3 regions of the Streptomyces sp. NPDC104096 genome follow, and region 3 is predicted to be linked to each of the others. Evidence: predicted binding sites of a transcription regulator. Region 3 holds the regulator's gene; each other region holds the start of a gene.

Region 1 (5,508 bases), on a different contig from region 3:
CTGCGGCTTGACCTTGCGCCTCAGCTCCTCCGGCTCCACCGCCGACCCGCGCTTCTTGACGGTCAGCACCCCGACCTCCCGCTCCCGCAGCAGCGCCTTCAGCCGCTTGACGCTGAAGTGGAGCTGGTCGGTGATCTCGTACGCCGAGGCGTAGACGGTCGGGCGCAGTTCGTCCGACGTCACGTACGCGATCGTCTCGTCGACGAGGCCGCCGCCGACCTCCTCGGCCACCTCGGCCACCAGATGGGCACGGATGACGGCGCCGTCGGGCTCGTACAAGTAGCGTCCGACGGAACGGACCTCGGGGTCGGGCAGGCCGCGTGAGAGCAGGGTGCGCGGGCCGGGCAGCAGGGTGGAGCGCACCGCGCCCGGGCTCGTCCCGAACCACAGCACCGCCTCCTTCACGTCCCCGCCGTCCGAGATCCACTCGGCCTCCGCCTCGGCGGGCACCGCCTCGTGCGGAATGCCGGGCGCGACCTTCAGCGCGGCGCGCGGCGCCGCCAGGGCCGTCCGCACCGCCCAGGACAGCGGCGGCGAGTACGCCTCCGGATCGAAGATGCGGCCGCGTCCGCCCCGGCGCGCCGGGTCCACGAAGACGGCGTCGTACGACGACACGTCCACCTCCGTGACGTCCGCCTCGCGCACCTCGATCAGATCGGCGAGCCCCAGCGCGTCGGCGTTCGCGCGCGCCACGGCCGCCGTCGTCGGGTCGCGGTCCACGGCCAGGACCCGGATGCCGGCGCGGGCGAGCGCGATCGCGTCGCCGCCGATGCCGCAGCACAGGTCCGCGACCGAGGTCACGCCGAGTTCCTCGAACCGCCGCGCGCGGTAGCCGGCCACCGTCGCCCGGGTGGACTGCTCCACCCCGTTGGGCGTGAAGAACATCCGCCGCGCATCCTCGGCCGGGAACTTCGCCGCCGCCCGCTGCCGCAGCCGTGCCTGGCCGAGCGCCGCCGACACCAGGTCGGCGGGGTGCTCGCGGCGGAGCCGGGTGGCGACGGCGAGTTCGTCGGCCGGGGCGGTGTCGCGGACCTCGTGGAGGAGGGCGCGGCCTTCGGGCGTGAGGAGGGCGTGCAGGTCGTTCACCGGCTCATTGTGGGCCAGTCGGTGGACGGCGCGCCTCCGGTGGCGGTGTCGGGGCCGGTCGGCTGCCGTGGGCTGGGAGGATCCAGCAACATGCGAGTAGTCGTACAAGCTGAAAAAAATGGTTTTGTTCGGACTTCGAAAAGCTCCCGGATCTCTCGGATCTCCCGCGCCTGCCGGATCTCCCGCGCCTGCCGGGCCTCCCGGATCCGCGGCGGTGTCGCCGCGCTCGCCGTCGCCGCCGTCGCCTCGGGCTGTGTCCAGGGCGGCGAGTCCGCCCAGGTGCGCCCGGCCCCCGGACAGCCGCTGCTTCAGGCACCCCCGGCCCGCGCCCTCGACGCCTACGCGGGCCGGCTGCGCGCCGAGTACGCGGCGCGGGTGGCCGCGGCCCGGCGCTGGGGCCTGGCCCGGGTCCCGCTGACGGCCCCGGCGCCACCCGCGAGGAAGCCGCGGATCACCGCACGCGCCGGTTTCGAGGTCGACGGCCAGGAGGAGCGGAACCTGCCCCCGGTCTTCACCACGATCCCCACCAAGAAGAAGATCCTCTTCCTCACCATCGACGACGGCGCCGAGAAGGACCCGGCGTTCCTGCGCATGATGAGCGAGCTGAAGATCCCGTACACCGCCTTCCTCAGCGACTACCTGATCAAGGACGACTACGGCTACTTCGGGAAGATGCAGCGCAACGGGGTGGTCCTGAACAACCACACCCTGCACCACCCCTACCTCCCCGGACTGTCGTACGAGCGGCAGAAGCAGGAGATCTGCGGCATGCAGGACGTGATCGAGCGTCAGTACGGCAGGCGCCCGACCGTCTTCCGCCCGCCCTACGGCAACTACAACCGGGACACCCTGGTCGCCGCGAAGGCCTGCGGCATCAAGTACGCCCCGATCTGGGACGAGGAGGTCTTCGTCGACCACTGGGAGTACCGCGAGTGGGACCAGGACCTGCACCCCGGCGACATCGTCCTGAGCCACTTCCGGGGCCGCTCCGACTGGCAGGGCACCATGCCCGACATGGTCCGCCGGTTCCTGAAGAAGGTGACCGACGAGGGGTACGCGGTGGCCCGCCTGGAGGACTACCTGTGAGGCTGCGGGCACTGACCGCGGGAGTGCTGGCGTCGGCGGTGCTGCTGCTCACCGGCTGCGCCCAGTCCGTCGACCCGATCGAACGGCTGGGCAAGAAGGCGGCCCAGCGGGTACGGCCGCACGGCCCGGCCGTCCCACAGACGTACCGTCATTGGGGGCTCTCGGCCCCGCTGGCCCCGGCCCCCCGGCGGGCGGCCCGGCCGCTCACCGCCACCGCATCGGGCCTGCCCGAGGTGGTCCACCGGGTCAGGACCCACGACCGGGTCGTCTTCCTCACCTACGACGACGGCGCCGAACGCGACCCGCGCTTCGTCGACATGGTCCGTGAACTGCGGCTCCCGGTCAGCATGTTCCTCACCGACAGCGTCGCCGGACCGGGGTACGGACACTTCGCCCGGCTGCGCTCGGTCGGCGCGAGCCTCCAGAACCACACCCTCGACCACCCCTCCCTGCGCGGACTGCCCTACGTCGGCCAGCGCGCGGAGATCTGCGGGCAGCAGGAGAAGCTCAGGACCCGCTTCGGCCTGCGTCCGCGACTGTTCAGGCCGCCCTACGGGTCGTACGACCACGCCACCCTGCGGGCCGCCGCCGGGTGCGGTATCTCGACGGTGGTGTTGTGGCGGGTGTCGATGGGCGCGGTCGGCCTGAGGTACGCCCGGGGTCCGCACCGACTGCTCCCCGGCGACATCGTGGCCATCAGCCCGGACGAGACCCAGGCCCCGAGCCTCAGAAGGCGCACCACCCATCTGCTGCGCCGGATCCAGGAACAGGGACTGACGGTGGCTCGGCTGGAGGACTACCTGTAGCCCGGCCACCGGCCCGTCGGCTCTGCCGGCGCGCGCGAACCGTGTTCCGCGCGGCGAACGGCACCCCCATCGGGCCCTGCGCCGCCGCCCATCGAGCCCCGCGCCGCCGCCCGCCGAGCCCCGGACAGCCGTCGGCCGGACGCGAAAAACCGCGCCGCGCCGTCCGCAATTGGCACTCCGCTTGACCGAGTGCTAATCGCGGTCATAGTCTCGGCTCTGGCACTCCCCACTGGAGAGTGCCAACACGCGACGGGCAGGTCCGGCACCCGCGACGACGGATCCACCTGGTCGCCACCTCAGACAGTTAACCCCGTGAGATCTCCGAAGGGGGAGGTCGGATCGTGACGACCACCAGCTCCAAGGTTGCCATCAAGCCGCTCGAGGACCGCATTGTGGTCCAGCCGCTGGACGCCGAGCAGACCACGGCCTCTGGCCTGGTCATCCCGGACACTGCCAAGGAGAAGCCCCAGGAGGGCGTCGTCCTGGCCGTGGGCCCGGGCCGCTTCGAGAACGGCGAGCGCCTGCCGCTCGACGTCAAGACCGGCGACATCGTGCTGTACAGCAAGTACGGCGGCACCGAGGTGAAGTACAACGGCGAGGAGTACCTCGTCCTCTCGGCTCGCGACGTCCTCGCGATCATCGAGAAGTAGTCACCTCGCTTCCTCGCGAAGCACTTTGTTCTTGAACTGCGCCCCTGGCCCCCGCGACCATTAATCAGCCGGGCGTCGGGGGCGCAGTCGTTCATCCTGATTCACCTCGAGATTTCCGAGAGGGCAAACGCTCCCATGGCGAAGATCCTGAAGTTCGACGAGGACGCCCGTCGCGCCCTCGAGCGCGGCGTCAACAAGCTTGCCGACACGGTCAAGGTGACGATCGGCCCCAAGGGCCGCAACGTCGTCATCGACAAGAAGTTCGGCGCCCCGACCATCACCAACGACGGCGTGACCATCGCCCGCGAGGTGGAGATCGAGGACCCGTACGAGAACCTCGGCGCCCAGCTGGTGAAGGAGGTCGCCACCAAGACGAACGACGTCGCGGGTGACGGCACCACCACCGCCACGGTGCTCGCCCAGGCGCTCGTGCGCGAGGGCCTCAAGAACGTCGCCGCCGGCGCCTCCCCGGCCGCCCTGAAGAAGGGCATCGACGCCGCGGTCAAGGCCGTCTCCGAGGACCTGCTCGCCTCGGCCCGCCCGATCGACGAGAAGTCCGACATCGCCGCCGTGGCCGCGCTGTCCGCCCAGGACCAGCAGGTCGGCGAGCTCATCGCCGAGGCGATGGACAAGGTCGGCAAGGACGGTGTCATCACCGTCGAGGAGTCCAACACCTTCGGTCTGGAGCTGGACTTCACCGAGGGCATGGCCTTCGACAAGGGCTACCTGTCGCCGTACTTCGTGACGGACCAGGAGCGCATGGAGGCCGTCCTGGAGGACCCGTACATCCTCATCAACCAGGGCAAGATCTCCTCCATCCAGGACCTGCTGCCGCTGCTGGAGAAGGTCATCCAGACCAACTCCTCGAAGCCGCTGCTGATCATCGCCGAGGACGTCGAGGGCGAGGCCCTGTCGACCCTGGTCGTCAACAAGATCCGCGGCACGTTCAACGCCGTCGCCATCAAGGCGCCCGGCTTCGGTGACCGCCGCAAGGCGATGCTGGAGGACATGGCGATCCTCACCGGCGCCACGGTCATCTCCGAGGAGGTCGGCCTCAAGCTCGACCAGGCCGGCATCGACGTGCTGGGCTCGGCCCGCCGCGTCACCGTCACCAAGGACGACACCACGATCGTCGACGGTGCCGGCAAGACCGAGGACGTCCACGGCCGGGTCAACCAGATCAAGGCCGAGATCGAGAACACCGACTCCGACTGGGACCGCGAGAAGCTCCAGGAGCGCCTCGCGAAGCTGGCCGGCGGCGTGTGCGTGATCAAGGTCGGCGCCGCCACCGAGGTGGAGCTGAAGGAGAAGAAGCACCGTCTGGAGGACGCCATCTCCGCGACCCGCGCCGCGGTCGAGGAGGGCATCGTCTCCGGTGGTGGCTCCGCGCTGGTCCACGCCGCCAAGGTCCTGGAGGGCAACCTCGACAAGACCGGCGACGAGGCCACCGGTGTCGCCGTGGTCCGCCGCGCGGTCGTCGAGCCCCTGCGCTGGATCGCCGAGAACGCCGGCCTGGAGGGCTACGTCATCACCTCCAAGGTCGCCGACCTCGACAAGGGCCAGGGCTTCAACGCCGCCACCGGTGAGTACGGCGACCTGGTCAAGGCCGGCGTCATCGACCCGGTGAAGGTCACCCGCTCCGCCCTGGAGAACGCCGCCTCCATCGCCTCCCTCCTGCTGACGACCGAGACCCTGGTCGTCGAGAAGAAGGAAGAGGAGCCGGCCGAGGCGGGCCACGGCCACGGCCACTCCCACTGACCCACCCCGGTGACCCGGACGGGCCCTGACTCACCGTCGGCGTCCACCCGACAGGACTGACGCCGACGGCTTCAAGCCCGACCACTTCGCCCCGCCGCGACATCTCGCGGCGGGGCGAAGTG
Region 2 (5,508 bases), on a different contig from region 3:
GCACCATGCCGATGTGCCACAGCTGCGGCACGATCGTCCCGCCCGCCGCGTGCACGGCGTCGGTGACCTTCGCCCAGCCCGCCAGCTGCTCCTCGCCGTGGAACCGCGGCACCCGGTCGCTCTGCCCGGCCGAGTCGTGGCCGACGTACGTCCCCTCGGTGACGATCAGGCCGACGCCCGCGGCGGCGCGGCGGGCGTAGTAGGACACCACGTCCTCGCCCGGGACCCCGCCCGGGGAGAACTCGCGCGTCATCGGCGCCATCACGATGCGGTTGGGAACGGTGAGGCCGTTGATGTCGACGGGCCGGGACAGGATCTCGGCCGCACGGGAGACGGCGGACTCGGTGACGCTCACGTGGGGGGCTCCTCGCGAAGTGACGATAGACCGGACGGTATGTGCATACGCATATAACGCTTGCCTACCTCAACGGCACCGCGGCCCGAGCGCATTCCGCCTCCCGGCCCCCACCCCCTGTGATCCCGGCCACGCCGCGCACCGGCCGCCGGAGCGGGGACACCGGCCCGCCCGAGCGCGGGCCGGTCGGGGCGGGGAAAAGCCCGAGGGCGGTACCACCCGTCGCCGGGTGGTACCGCCCTCGGTGGGGACGCGGATCGACCAGGGGTCGATCAGAAGTCCATGTCACCGCCCGGCATGCCGCCGCCGGCCGGGGCCGCGGCCTTCTCCGGCTTGTCGGCGATGACGGCCTCGGTGGTGAGGAACAGCGCGGCGATGGAGGCGGCGTTCTGCAGGGCAGAGCGGGTCACCTTCGCCGGGTCGATGATGCCTTCGGCGATCATGTCGACGTACTCGCCGGTGGCCGCGTTCAGACCCCAGCCCACGGTCAGGTTGCGGACCTTCTCGACCACGACGCCGCCCTCGAGACCACCGTTGACGGCGATCTGCTTCAGCGGGGCCTCCAGGGCGAGCTTCACGGCGTTGGCGCCGGTCGCCTCGTCACCCGAGAGCTCGAGCTTCTCGAACACCGCGGAGGCCTGGAGCAGGGCCACGCCGCCACCGGCGACGATGCCCTCCTCGACGGCCGCCTTCGCGTTGCGGACGGCGTCCTCGATGCGGTGCTTGCGCTCCTTGAGCTCGACCTCGGTGGCGGCACCGGCCTTGATGACGGCCACGCCGCCGGCCAGCTTCGCCAGGCGCTCCTGGAGCTTCTCGCGGTCGTAGTCCGAGTCCGAGTTCTCGATCTCGGCGCGGATCTGGTTGACCCGGCCCTGGACCTGGTCGGCGGAGCCGGCCCCGTCCACGATCGTGGTCTCGTCCTTGGTGATGACGACCTTGCGGGCGCGGCCCAGGAGGTCCAGGGTCGCGTTCTCCAGCTTGAGGCCGACCTCCTCGGAGATCACCTCGCCGCCGGTGAGGATGGCGATGTCGTTCAGCATCGCCTTGCGGCGGTCACCGAAGCCCGGGGCCTTGACGGCGACGGACTTGAAGGTGCCGCGGATCTTGTTGACGACCAGGGTCGACAGGGCCTCGCCCTCGACGTCCTCGGCGATGATCAGCAGCGGCTTGCCCGACTGCATGACCTTCTCCAGGAGCGGGAGCAGGTCCTTGACGGAACCGATCTTGGAGTTCGCGATCAGGATGTACGGGTCGTCGAGCGACGCCTCCATACGCTCCATGTCGGTGGCGAAGTACGCCGAGATGTAGCCCTTGTCGAAGCGCATACCCTCGGTGAGCTCCAGCTCCAGACCGAAGGTCTGGGACTCCTCGACGGTGATGACGCCTTCCTTGCCGACCTTGTCCATCGCCTCGGCGATGAGCTCGCCGATCTGGGTGTCGGCGGCGGAGATGGAGGCCGTGGAAGCGATCTGCTCCTTGGTCTCGACATCCTTCGCCTGCTCGAGCAGGGCGCCGGAGACGGCCTCGACGGCCTTCTCGATGCCGCGCTTGAGGGCCATCGGGTTGGCACCCGCGGCGACGTTGCGCAGACCCTCGCGGACGAGCGCCTGGGCGAGGACGGTCGCGGTGGTCGTACCGTCACCGGCGACGTCGTCCGTCTTCTTGGCGACTTCCTTGACCAGCTCGGCGCCGATCTTCTCGTACGGGTCCTCGAGCTCGATCTCCTTGGCGATGGAGACACCATCGTTGGTGATCGTGGGGGCGCCCCACTTCTTCTCGAGGACGACGTTGCGGCCCTTGGGGCCGAGCGTCACCTTCACGGCGTCCGCGAGCTGGTTCATGCCGCGCTCGAGGCCGCGCCGTGCCTCCTCGTCGAACGCGATGATCTTGGCCATGTGAAGTGGTCCTCCCGGACTGGGGTGGATTGCTCCGGACCGTGCTGGCGCCCGCGACGGACGGCTCGCACGCCTCGTGGTTCCTTGCCCCACCCGGCCTGCGGGCCTCACCGACCCGATCCTTCGTTGTCACTCTCACCTTCAGAGTGCTAACGCAATGATTAGCACTCGCCCCTGCCGAGTGCAAGCGCCTCCGGTTGACGAGTGCGAGCGCCTCCGGGTGATCCGCAGGTCCCGGGCGGCGGCACCCGGACATGCCGAAGGGCTCGCACCCCATGGGGTGCGAGCCCTTCGACGAAGAACAGAAGAACGTCGCTGCAATAAGTCGGCGCGTGCTTCAGCCGGTCGCCAGGCGGACCATGTCCGCCTGCGGCCCCTTCTGACCCTGCGAGATCTCGAAATCGACCCGCTGGCCCTCTTCCAGGGTGCGGTACCCGTCCATCTGGATCGCGCTGTAGTGGACGAACACGTCCGCACCACCGTCGACCGCGATGAAGCCGTACCCCTTCTCCGCGTTGAACCACTTGACGGTGCCCTGAGCCATGCCTAACTCCCCTATTACTGGCCCTTGCACAGATCCGCACTTCGCGGATCCGGGTCAGACCTCACCCCCCATGGGACGGGGGCGTGCGCCGGAACGCGTCGACCGCGGCTGAATGTATCTGTCCAACTGCCGTCTGCAACAGGTCAATCGGACGAGAAATCCGGGCACGACGGACCTGCGGAACGCCTGCAATTCGCCGCATTTCAGGGCAAGTTGGGCCAGGCATAGGGAGCGAAAGGCGCAAAAGACCTGCCCACTTTGGCTACTTCTCGTCGCCCGTGCGGCAGGTGGTGAAGGTCGCAAACCCCGGAATCGGGAGCGGGTTCCCCAACTCTACCGCGCTCAATCACACAGAATTGCCCCCTCCGCTTCTCTCGCGGAGGGGGCAATTCGATGAACGCTCGGTAACCGAGGTTACCGAAGGTAATGATCAGCCTCCGGCGACCGCCGGAATGATGGAGACGCCGGCGCCGTCCGGGGTCGCCGTCTCAAGACCCTGCTCGAAGCGGACGTCGTCGTCGTTCACGTACACGTTGACGAACCGGCGCAGCTTGCCCTGGTCGTCCAGGACGCGGGCCGCGATGCCGGTGTGGTTCTTCTCCAGGTCGGAGATGACCTCGGCGAGGGTCGCGCCCTCGGCGCTCACCTCCGCGGCGCCGCCGGTGTAGGTGCGCAGGATGGTGGGGATGCGGACGTTGACGCTCATGATGCGAGGCCAGCCTCTCGGAAGGAGTCCAGGTTCGGGCGGATGGTGGCGGTCAGACCGGTGCCTGCCACCGCGTCGAGGGTCTTCAGGCCGTCACCGGTATTCAGCACGACGGTCGTCAGGCTCGGGTCGAGCAGGCCGCTCTCGATGAGCTTGCGGGTCACGCCCACCGTCACGCCGCCCGCCGTCTCGGCGAAGATCCCCTCGGTCCGCGCCAGCAGCTTGATCGCGTCCACGATCTGCTCGTCCGTCACGTCCTCCACGGCACCGCCCGTGCGGCGCGCGATGTCGAGGACGTACGGCCCGTCGGCCGGGTTGCCGATGGCGAGGGACTTGGCGATGGTGTTCGGCTTCTGGGGCCGTACGACGTCATGGCCGGCCTTGTAGGCCACGGACACCGGCGAGCAGCCCTCCGCCTGGGCGCCGAAGATCTTGTACGGCCGGTCCTCGACGAGGCCGAGCCTGATCAGCTCCTGGAGCCCCTTGTCGATCTTCGTGAGCTGGGAGCCCGAGGCGATCGGGACGACCAGCTGGTCGGGCAGCCGCCAGCCGAGCTGCTCGCAGATCTCGTACGCCAGGGTCTTGGAACCCTCCGCGTAGTACGGCCGCAGGTTGACGTTGACGAAGCCCCAGCCCTCGCCCGCCGGGTCGCCGATCAGCTCGGAGCAGAAACGGTTCACGTCGTCGTAGTTGCCCTCGATGCCGACGAGTTCACCGCCGTAGATCGCGGCCATGACGACCTTGCCCTGCTCCAGGTCGTGCGGGATGAACACACAGGAGCGCAGACCGGCGCGGGCGGCGGCGGCGCCGACGGCACCGGCCAGGTTGCCGGTGGAGGAGCAGGACAGGGTGGTGAAGCCGAAGGCGCGCGCGGCCTCCAGGGCCTGGGCGACGACCCGGTCCTTGAAGGAGTGCGTCGGGTTGCCGGAGTCGTCCTTGACGTACAGCCCGCCGGTGACACCGAGTTCGCGGGCCAGGTTGTCGGCCTTGACGAGCTGGGTCCAGCCGGGGTTGATGTTGGGCTTGTCCGCCACGTCCGCGGGGACGGGCAGCAGCGGCGCGTAGCGCCAGATGTTCGCGGGTCCCGCTTCGATCCGCTTGCGCAGCTCCTCGGTCTCGTACCGCGAGAAGTCGTAGGCGATCTCGAGCGGGCCGAAACACTCCTCGCAGGCGAAGACCGGGCCGAGCGGCACCCGGTGTCCGCACTCGCGGCAGGAGAGCGCCGCGGCGGAGCCCAGATCGACGGGGTTCGTGGTGCTTACAGCAGTCTGCGCAGCCATGGAGGCGAGGCCCTTTCTCCTCATCTTCCTCACGACGCACTTCGCCGTGAGACGGATTTGGCACCTTCCCGAGCCGGGAGCCTCGCGTGCACGAGAAACCGACTGGAGGGTTGCCGGGGCTTCATCGGGCCGTATCCCTCTGCCCCTCTGGATGAGCGGTATGAAGTTTTCAGCGGTCGGCCACCCTGGACATGCGATGGTCATCCGCGTTGTTCAAGACTGTAACCGAAGGCCCCGACAGTTGAGAGAGTCGTCCGAACCGCGAGATGCCCGTGACCGTCGACCGCTGTCGCGGCGGGCACTCCCACCCGCCGCGAGCACGCAGAACGCAGAAGGAGCCGCCGCTGTGCTGGAAGAAGTCGAGCGCTGGCTGAGCACCCGCTCCTGGTCCGTCAACGACCGCCCGCTCCACAAGATCCTCGCCGCGAAACGCGCCCGGGGCCAGTCGGTCTCCGTCGTCCTGCCCGCGCTCAACGAGGAGGAGACGGTCGGCGACATCGTCGCCGTGATCCGGCACGACCTGATGCAGCAGGTCCCGCTCGTCGACGAGATCGTCGTCGTCGACTCGGGATCCACCGACCGCACCTCGGCGGTGGCCGCGGCCGCGGGCGCCCGGGTCGTCCACCGCGACGCCATCCTGCCCCGCATCCCGGCCGTGCCCGGCAAGGGCGAGGTGCTGTGGCGGTCCCTGCTGGTCACCGGCGGGGACATCGTCTGCTTCGTCGACG
Region 3 (5,508 bases):
GCCTGCACGATCGGATGCGCGCAGAGATCGGTCAGTGCGGAGGACATGTCGGCATGTTGTCACGTCCCTCGAACAAGTCCGAATCGGGCCGGGCGCGGGCCGCGCGCGGGAGCGGACGCGCGGCACGGGCCGCGACCGGGAGCGGACGCGCGGCACGGGCCGCGACCGGGAGCGGACGCGCGGCACGGACGAAGGGCCCGGGGGCGGCTGCCCCCGGGCCCTTCATGTCCTCGTCCGCTCGGCTCAGCGGCCGTTGAACGCGTCCTTCAGCCGCGAGAACAGCCCCTGCTGACCCGGCTGGAACTGCCCCGTCGGACGCTCCTCGCCGCGCAGCTTGGCCAGTTCGCGCAGCAGGCGCTCCTGCTCGGGGTCGAGCTTGTTCGGGGTCTGGACCTCGACATGCACGATGAGGTCGCCCCGGCCGCCGCCGCGCAGGTGGGTGACGCCACGGCCGTGCAGCGGGATCGACTGGCCGGACTGGGTGCCGGGCCGGATGTCGACCTCCTCCATGCCGTCCAGCGTCTCCAGCGGCACCTTCGTGCCGAGGGCCGCCGCCGTCATCGGGATCGTGACCGTGCAGTGCAGGTCGTCGCCGCGCCGCTGGAAGGTGGAGTGCGGCAGCTCGTGGATCTCGACGTAGAGGTCACCGGCCGGACCGCCGCCGGGACCGACCTCGCCCTCGCCGGCCAGCTGGATCCGCGTTCCGTTGTCGACACCGGCCGGGATCTTCACCGTCAGCGTCCGGCGGGAGCGCACCCGGCCGTCGCCCGCGCACTCGTGGCACGGGTTGAGCACGACGGTTCCGAAGCCCTGGCACTGGGGGCAGGGCCGGGACGTCATGACCTGGCCGAGGAAGGACCGCGTGACCTGCGAGACCTCACCGCGACCGCGGCACATGTCGCAGGTCTGGGGGGTCGTGCCCGGCGCCGCGCCCTCACCGTTGCAGGTGGTGCAGACGATCGCCGTGTCGACCTGGATGTCCTTCGTGGTGCCGAAGGCCGCCTCGTCCAGCTCGATCTCCAGCCGGATCATGGCGTCCTGGCCCCGGCGGGTGCGCGAGCGCGGACCGCGCTGCGACGCCGTGCCGAAGAACGCGTCCATGATGTCGGAGAAGTTGCCGAAGCCGCCCGCGCCGAAGCCGCCCGCGGCACCGGCTCCGCCGGACTGCGAGAGCGGGTCGCCGCCGAGGTCGTAGACCTGCTTCTTCTGCGGGTCCGACAGCACCTCGTAAGCGGCGTTGATCTCCTTGAACCGCTCCTGGGTCTTCGGATCCGGGTTCACGTCCGGATGCAGCTCGCGCGCGAGCCGCCGGAAGGCCTTCTTGATCTCTTCCTGCGACGCGTCGCGGCGCACGCCGAGAACGGCGTAGTAGTCCGTGGCCACTCAGGACTCCGCCAGGATCTGTCCGACGTACCGTGCCACTGCGCGTACCGCTCCCATCGTTCCCGGGTAATCCATACGAGTCGGTCCGACCACACCGAGCTTGGCGACCGCCTCGTTGCCCGAACCGTAGCCGACCGAGACCACCGAAGTGGAGTTGAGTCCCTCATAGGCGTTCTCATGACCGATCCGCACCGTCATGCCCGAATCACCGGCCTCACCAAGCAACTTGAGCAGCACGACGTGCTCCTCCAGCGCCTCGAGGACCGGGCGGATCGTGAGAGGGAAGTCATGTCCGAAGCGGGTCAGATTGGCGGTGCCGCCGATCATCAGCCGCTCCTCGTTCTCCTCGACGAGCGTCTCCAGCAGGGTGGAGAGCACCGTCGAGACCGTGCCGCGGTCGTCCGCCTCGAACGCCTCCGGCAGATCCTCCACGAGCCGCGGCACGTCCGCGAACCGGCGGCCCGCGACCCGGCTGTTCAGCCGTGCCCGCAGATCCGCCAGGGAGGTCTCGCCGAACGGCGCCGCGCAGTCGACCACGCGCTGCTCGACCCGGCCGGTGTCGGTGATCAGCACCAGCATCACCCGCGCGGGCGCCAGCGACAGCAGCTCCACGTGCCGCACGGTCGACCGGGTCAGCGACGGGTACTGCACGACGGCGACCTGCCGGGTCAGCTGCGCGAGCAGCCGCACGGTACGGGCCACCACGTCGTCGAGGTCCACGGCCCCGTCGAGGAAGCTCTGGATCGCGCGCCGCTCGGGTGCCGTCATCGGTTTGACGCCCGCGAGCTTGTCGACGAACAGCCGGTAGCCCTTGTCGGTGGGGATCCGCCCCGCACTGGTGTGCGGCTGGGCGATGAACCCCTCGTCCTCCAGGGCCGCCATGTCGTTGCGCACCGTCGCCGGGGACACGCCGAGGTTGTGCCGCTCGGTCAGCGCCTTGGAGCCCACCGGCTCCTCGGTGCCGACGTAGTCCTGGACGATGGCGCGCAGCACCTGAAGCCTGCGTTCGCTCAGCATCTCGCGCACACCTCCAGACTGTCGTCCCCTGATGCCTGCCGCCTGGCACTCTGCGCGCGCGAGTGCCAACGGTCCCCGGGTCAGTGTACGGCCGTGGGGTACACCCCGGGCAAGGCTGGGCCTGCGACGTCGTGCCGGGCCCGCTTCCACCGATAGCGTCGCGGCATGTCGGTGACTTGGGAAGAGCTGGGGTGGGAGCGGTTGGCGGAGGGGGTCGGGCGGTGCCGGCTGCCGGTGTGGGACTGCACGGTGGGGCTGGTCGTGGGGGCCGGATCCGCACTGTTGATCGACGCCGGGTCGAGCCTGGCGGAGGGCGCCCGGCTGCGCGGGCAGGCGGAGGCGATCGCCGGCTGCCGGGTGCGTCTGCTCGCCCTCACCCACCCCCACTTCGACCATGTCTTCGGGGCGGCGGCGTTCGCGGGCGCGACCGTACTGGTGGCGGCCGGAGAAGGCGCGCCGCCCGGGGCGGTCACCCCGGGCGACGGGGGCGGGAACGAGCGCGGGGACGGGCGCGGGCGCGAGGACCGGCCCGGAGGCGGAGTCGGGGACGGGGGCGGGGGCGGGGACTTCTTCGGGGCGGACCGCGCCGGGATGTGTGCGGACGCGGTGCGCAACGGCCTCGACCGCCGGGCCGCGGAGGAGGCCGCCGACGCCCTCGTGCGCCCCCACCGGGCCGTGCGCGGCACCCTGGCCCTGGAGCCGGCCGGCGGCCCGCGGATCCGGCTGGTGGACGTGGGCCCCGGGCACACCGCCCGGGACCTCGCGGTGGTGGTGGCGGCCGACCCGGTGGTGGTGTTCTGCGGCGACCTGGTCGAGGAGTCCGGCGAACCCCAGGCCGGGCCCGACGCCGTGCCGTCGCGCTGGCCCGCCGCCCTGGACCGGCTGCTGGAACTGGGCGGCGAGGACGCGTCGTACGTGCCCGGTCACGGAGCGGTGGTGGACGCGCGCTTCGTCCGCGCCCAGCGGGACGCGCTGGCGCGGCGCTTCGGCGTGTCGTGAGACCGGGCCGACGGGTTCTCCTATCGTCGTCCGAATGCGCTCGTACTCGCCCGACCTGACGCCGCCGTGGAAGAAGACCGGACCCGTACCGGAGGTCCCCGCCGAACCCGGTCTCGTGGTCGAGGAGCCGGGAACCGGGTTCTGCGGCGCGGTGATCCGCTGCGAGGCGGGCACGGTGACGCTGGAGGACCGGTTCGGCAAGCACCGGGTGTTCCCGCTGGAGCCGCGGGGCTTCCTCCTGGAGGGCGCCGTGGTGACGCTGGTCCGGCCGTCCGCGGGCGGCCCGGCACGGCCCGCCCGTACGGCGTCCGGCTCGGTCGCCGTGCCCGGCGCACGCGCCCGGGTGGCCCGCGCCGGGCGGATCTACGTGGAGGGCCGGCACGACGCCGAGCTGGTCGAGAAGGTGTGGGGCGACGACCTGCGCATCGAGGGCGTGGTCGTGGAGTACCTGGAGGGGGTCGACGACCTGCCGGCGATCGTCGCCGACTTCTCCCCCGGCCCGGACGCCCGCCTCGGCGTCCTGGTGGACCATCTGGTGCCGGGCTCCAAGGAGTCCCGGATCGCCGCGTCGGTGACGAGCGAGCACGCCCTGGTGGTGGGGCACCCGTACATCGACGTCTGGGAGGCGGTGAAACCGTCGTCCCTGGGCATCCCGGCGTGGCCGCGGGTCCCGCGCGGCCAGGACTGGAAGACGGGCGTGTGCCGGGCCCTGGGCTGGCCCGCGGACAACACGGGCGCGGTGTGGCAGGCGATCCTCGCGCGCGTGGGCTCCTACAAGGACCTGGAACCCGAGCTGCTGGGATGTGTCGAGCGTCTCATCGACCACGTGACCGTGCCCTGAGGTCGACCACGTGACCGTGCCCCGAAAGCGTGCCGAGCCGCTGATCCGCCGGGACCGGTGGACCGCTCTCCGCCCGCGCGGAGGCGGTCCGCCGATCGGTTCCGTCCACCGGGCCGGGCGGCTCGTGCCCCCCCCCCCGCCGTCGCGGGGGTGGCCCTTCAGTCCACCAGGTCCCGCACCACCGCGTCCGCCAGCAACCGCCCCCGCAGCGTCAGCACGGCCCGCCCGTCGTCGTACGCCTCCCGCGCCAGCAGCCCGTCCGACAGCGCCCGGCGCGACGCCTTGAGCCCCTCCTCCTTCAGAAGCCCCAGCGGCACCCCCTCCCGCAGCCGGAGCTCCAGCAGGATCCGCTCCACCCGCCGGTCCTCGTCCGCCAGGACCTCGCGTCCGGCTCCCGGCGAGCGGCCGGACGCCAGCGCCGCCGCGTACGCCCCCGGGTGCTTGACGTTCCACCAGCGCACCCCGCCCACGTGCGAGTGCGCCCCCGGCCCGGCGCCCCACCAGTCGGCGCCGCGCCAGTACAGCTCGTTGTGCAGGCAGCGGGCCGCCTGCGAGGTCGCCCAGTTGGAGACCTCGTACCAGTCGAAGCCCGCCGCCGACAGCGTCTCCTCGGCGATCAGGTAGCGGTCCGCGTGGACGTCGTCGTCCGTCATCGGCACCTCGCCGCGCCGGATCCTGCGGGCGAGCTGCGTGCCCTCCTCGACGATCAGGGCGTACGCGCTGACGTGGTCGGGGCCGGCGCCCAGCGCCGCGTCCAGCGACGCCCGCCAGTCGTCGTCCGACTCGCCGGGCGTGCCGTAGATCAGGTCCAGGTTGACGTGCTCGAAGCCCGCCGCGCGCGCCTCCGCGACGCACGCCTCGGGCCGTCCCGGGGTGTGCGTGCGGTCCAGGACCTTCAGCACGTGCTGCCGCGCGCTCTGCATGCCGAAGGAGATCCGGTTGAAGCCGCCCTCGCGGAGCGTGGCGAGGTAGGCGGGGTCCACCGACTCCGGGTTCGCCTCCGTGGTGACCTCCGCGTCCGCCGCCAGCCCGAACTCGTCGCGGATCGCGCCCAGCATCCGTACGAGATCGTCCGCGGCCAGCAGGGTGGGCGTGCCGCCGCCGACGAACACCGTACGGACCTCGCGCGGGTCGTCGCCGAGGACCTTGCGGGCGAGGCGGATCTCGTCGATCAGGGTCTCGGCGTAGTTGTCGCGGGAGGCGAGGACGCCGCCGGTGCCGCGCAGTTCGGTCGCCGTGTAGGTGTTGAAGTCGCAGTAGCCGCAGCG

What was found. Region 3 encodes HrcA, which represses chaperone genes, less so after heat shock. Its sites were predicted from a motif close to TTNGCACTCNGNNNNNCNGAGTGCNAA; they were not measured.
Region 1: a site for HrcA is predicted at 3,148-3,174, ahead of groES (co-chaperone GroES). Genes of this name have one in related genera too.
Region 2: a site for HrcA is predicted at 2,412-2,438, ahead of groL (chaperonin GroEL). Genes of this name have one in related genera too.

What each region holds. Positions count from the first base shown of each region.
Region 1 is NZ_JBVJMD010000001.1:268,839-274,346, forward strand. Features, by position in the region: gene ACZ60B_RS01360 (THUMP-like domain-containing protein) at 1-1,086, opposite strand, end outside; gene ACZ60B_RS01365 (polysaccharide deacetylase family protein) at 1,177-2,172, shown strand; gene ACZ60B_RS01370 (polysaccharide deacetylase family protein) at 2,169-2,978, shown strand; gene groES (co-chaperone GroES) at 3,320-3,628, shown strand; gene groL (chaperonin GroEL) at 3,764-5,386, shown strand.
Region 2 is NZ_JBVJMD010000021.1:110,921-116,428, reverse strand. Features, by position in the region: gene ACZ60B_RS22375 (NADH:flavin oxidoreductase) at 1-355, opposite strand, end outside; gene groL (chaperonin GroEL) at 628-2,250, opposite strand; gene ACZ60B_RS22365 (cold-shock protein) at 2,588-2,794, opposite strand; gene ACZ60B_RS22360 (MoaD/ThiS family protein) at 3,225-3,500, opposite strand; gene thrC (threonine synthase) at 3,497-4,780, opposite strand; SAM riboswitch class I at 4,798-4,938, opposite strand; gene ACZ60B_RS22350 (glucosyl-3-phosphoglycerate synthase) at 5,127-5,508, shown strand, end outside.
Region 3 is NZ_JBVJMD010000007.1:125,964-131,471, forward strand. Features, by position in the region: gene ACZ60B_RS10765 (nitronate monooxygenase) at 1-47, opposite strand, end outside; gene dnaJ (molecular chaperone DnaJ) at 244-1,383, opposite strand; gene hrcA (heat-inducible transcriptional repressor HrcA) at 1,384-2,400, opposite strand; gene ACZ60B_RS10780 (MBL fold metallo-hydrolase) at 2,566-3,399, shown strand; gene ACZ60B_RS10785 (DUF3097 domain-containing protein) at 3,434-4,240, shown strand; gene hemW (radical SAM family heme chaperone HemW) at 4,399-5,508, opposite strand, start outside.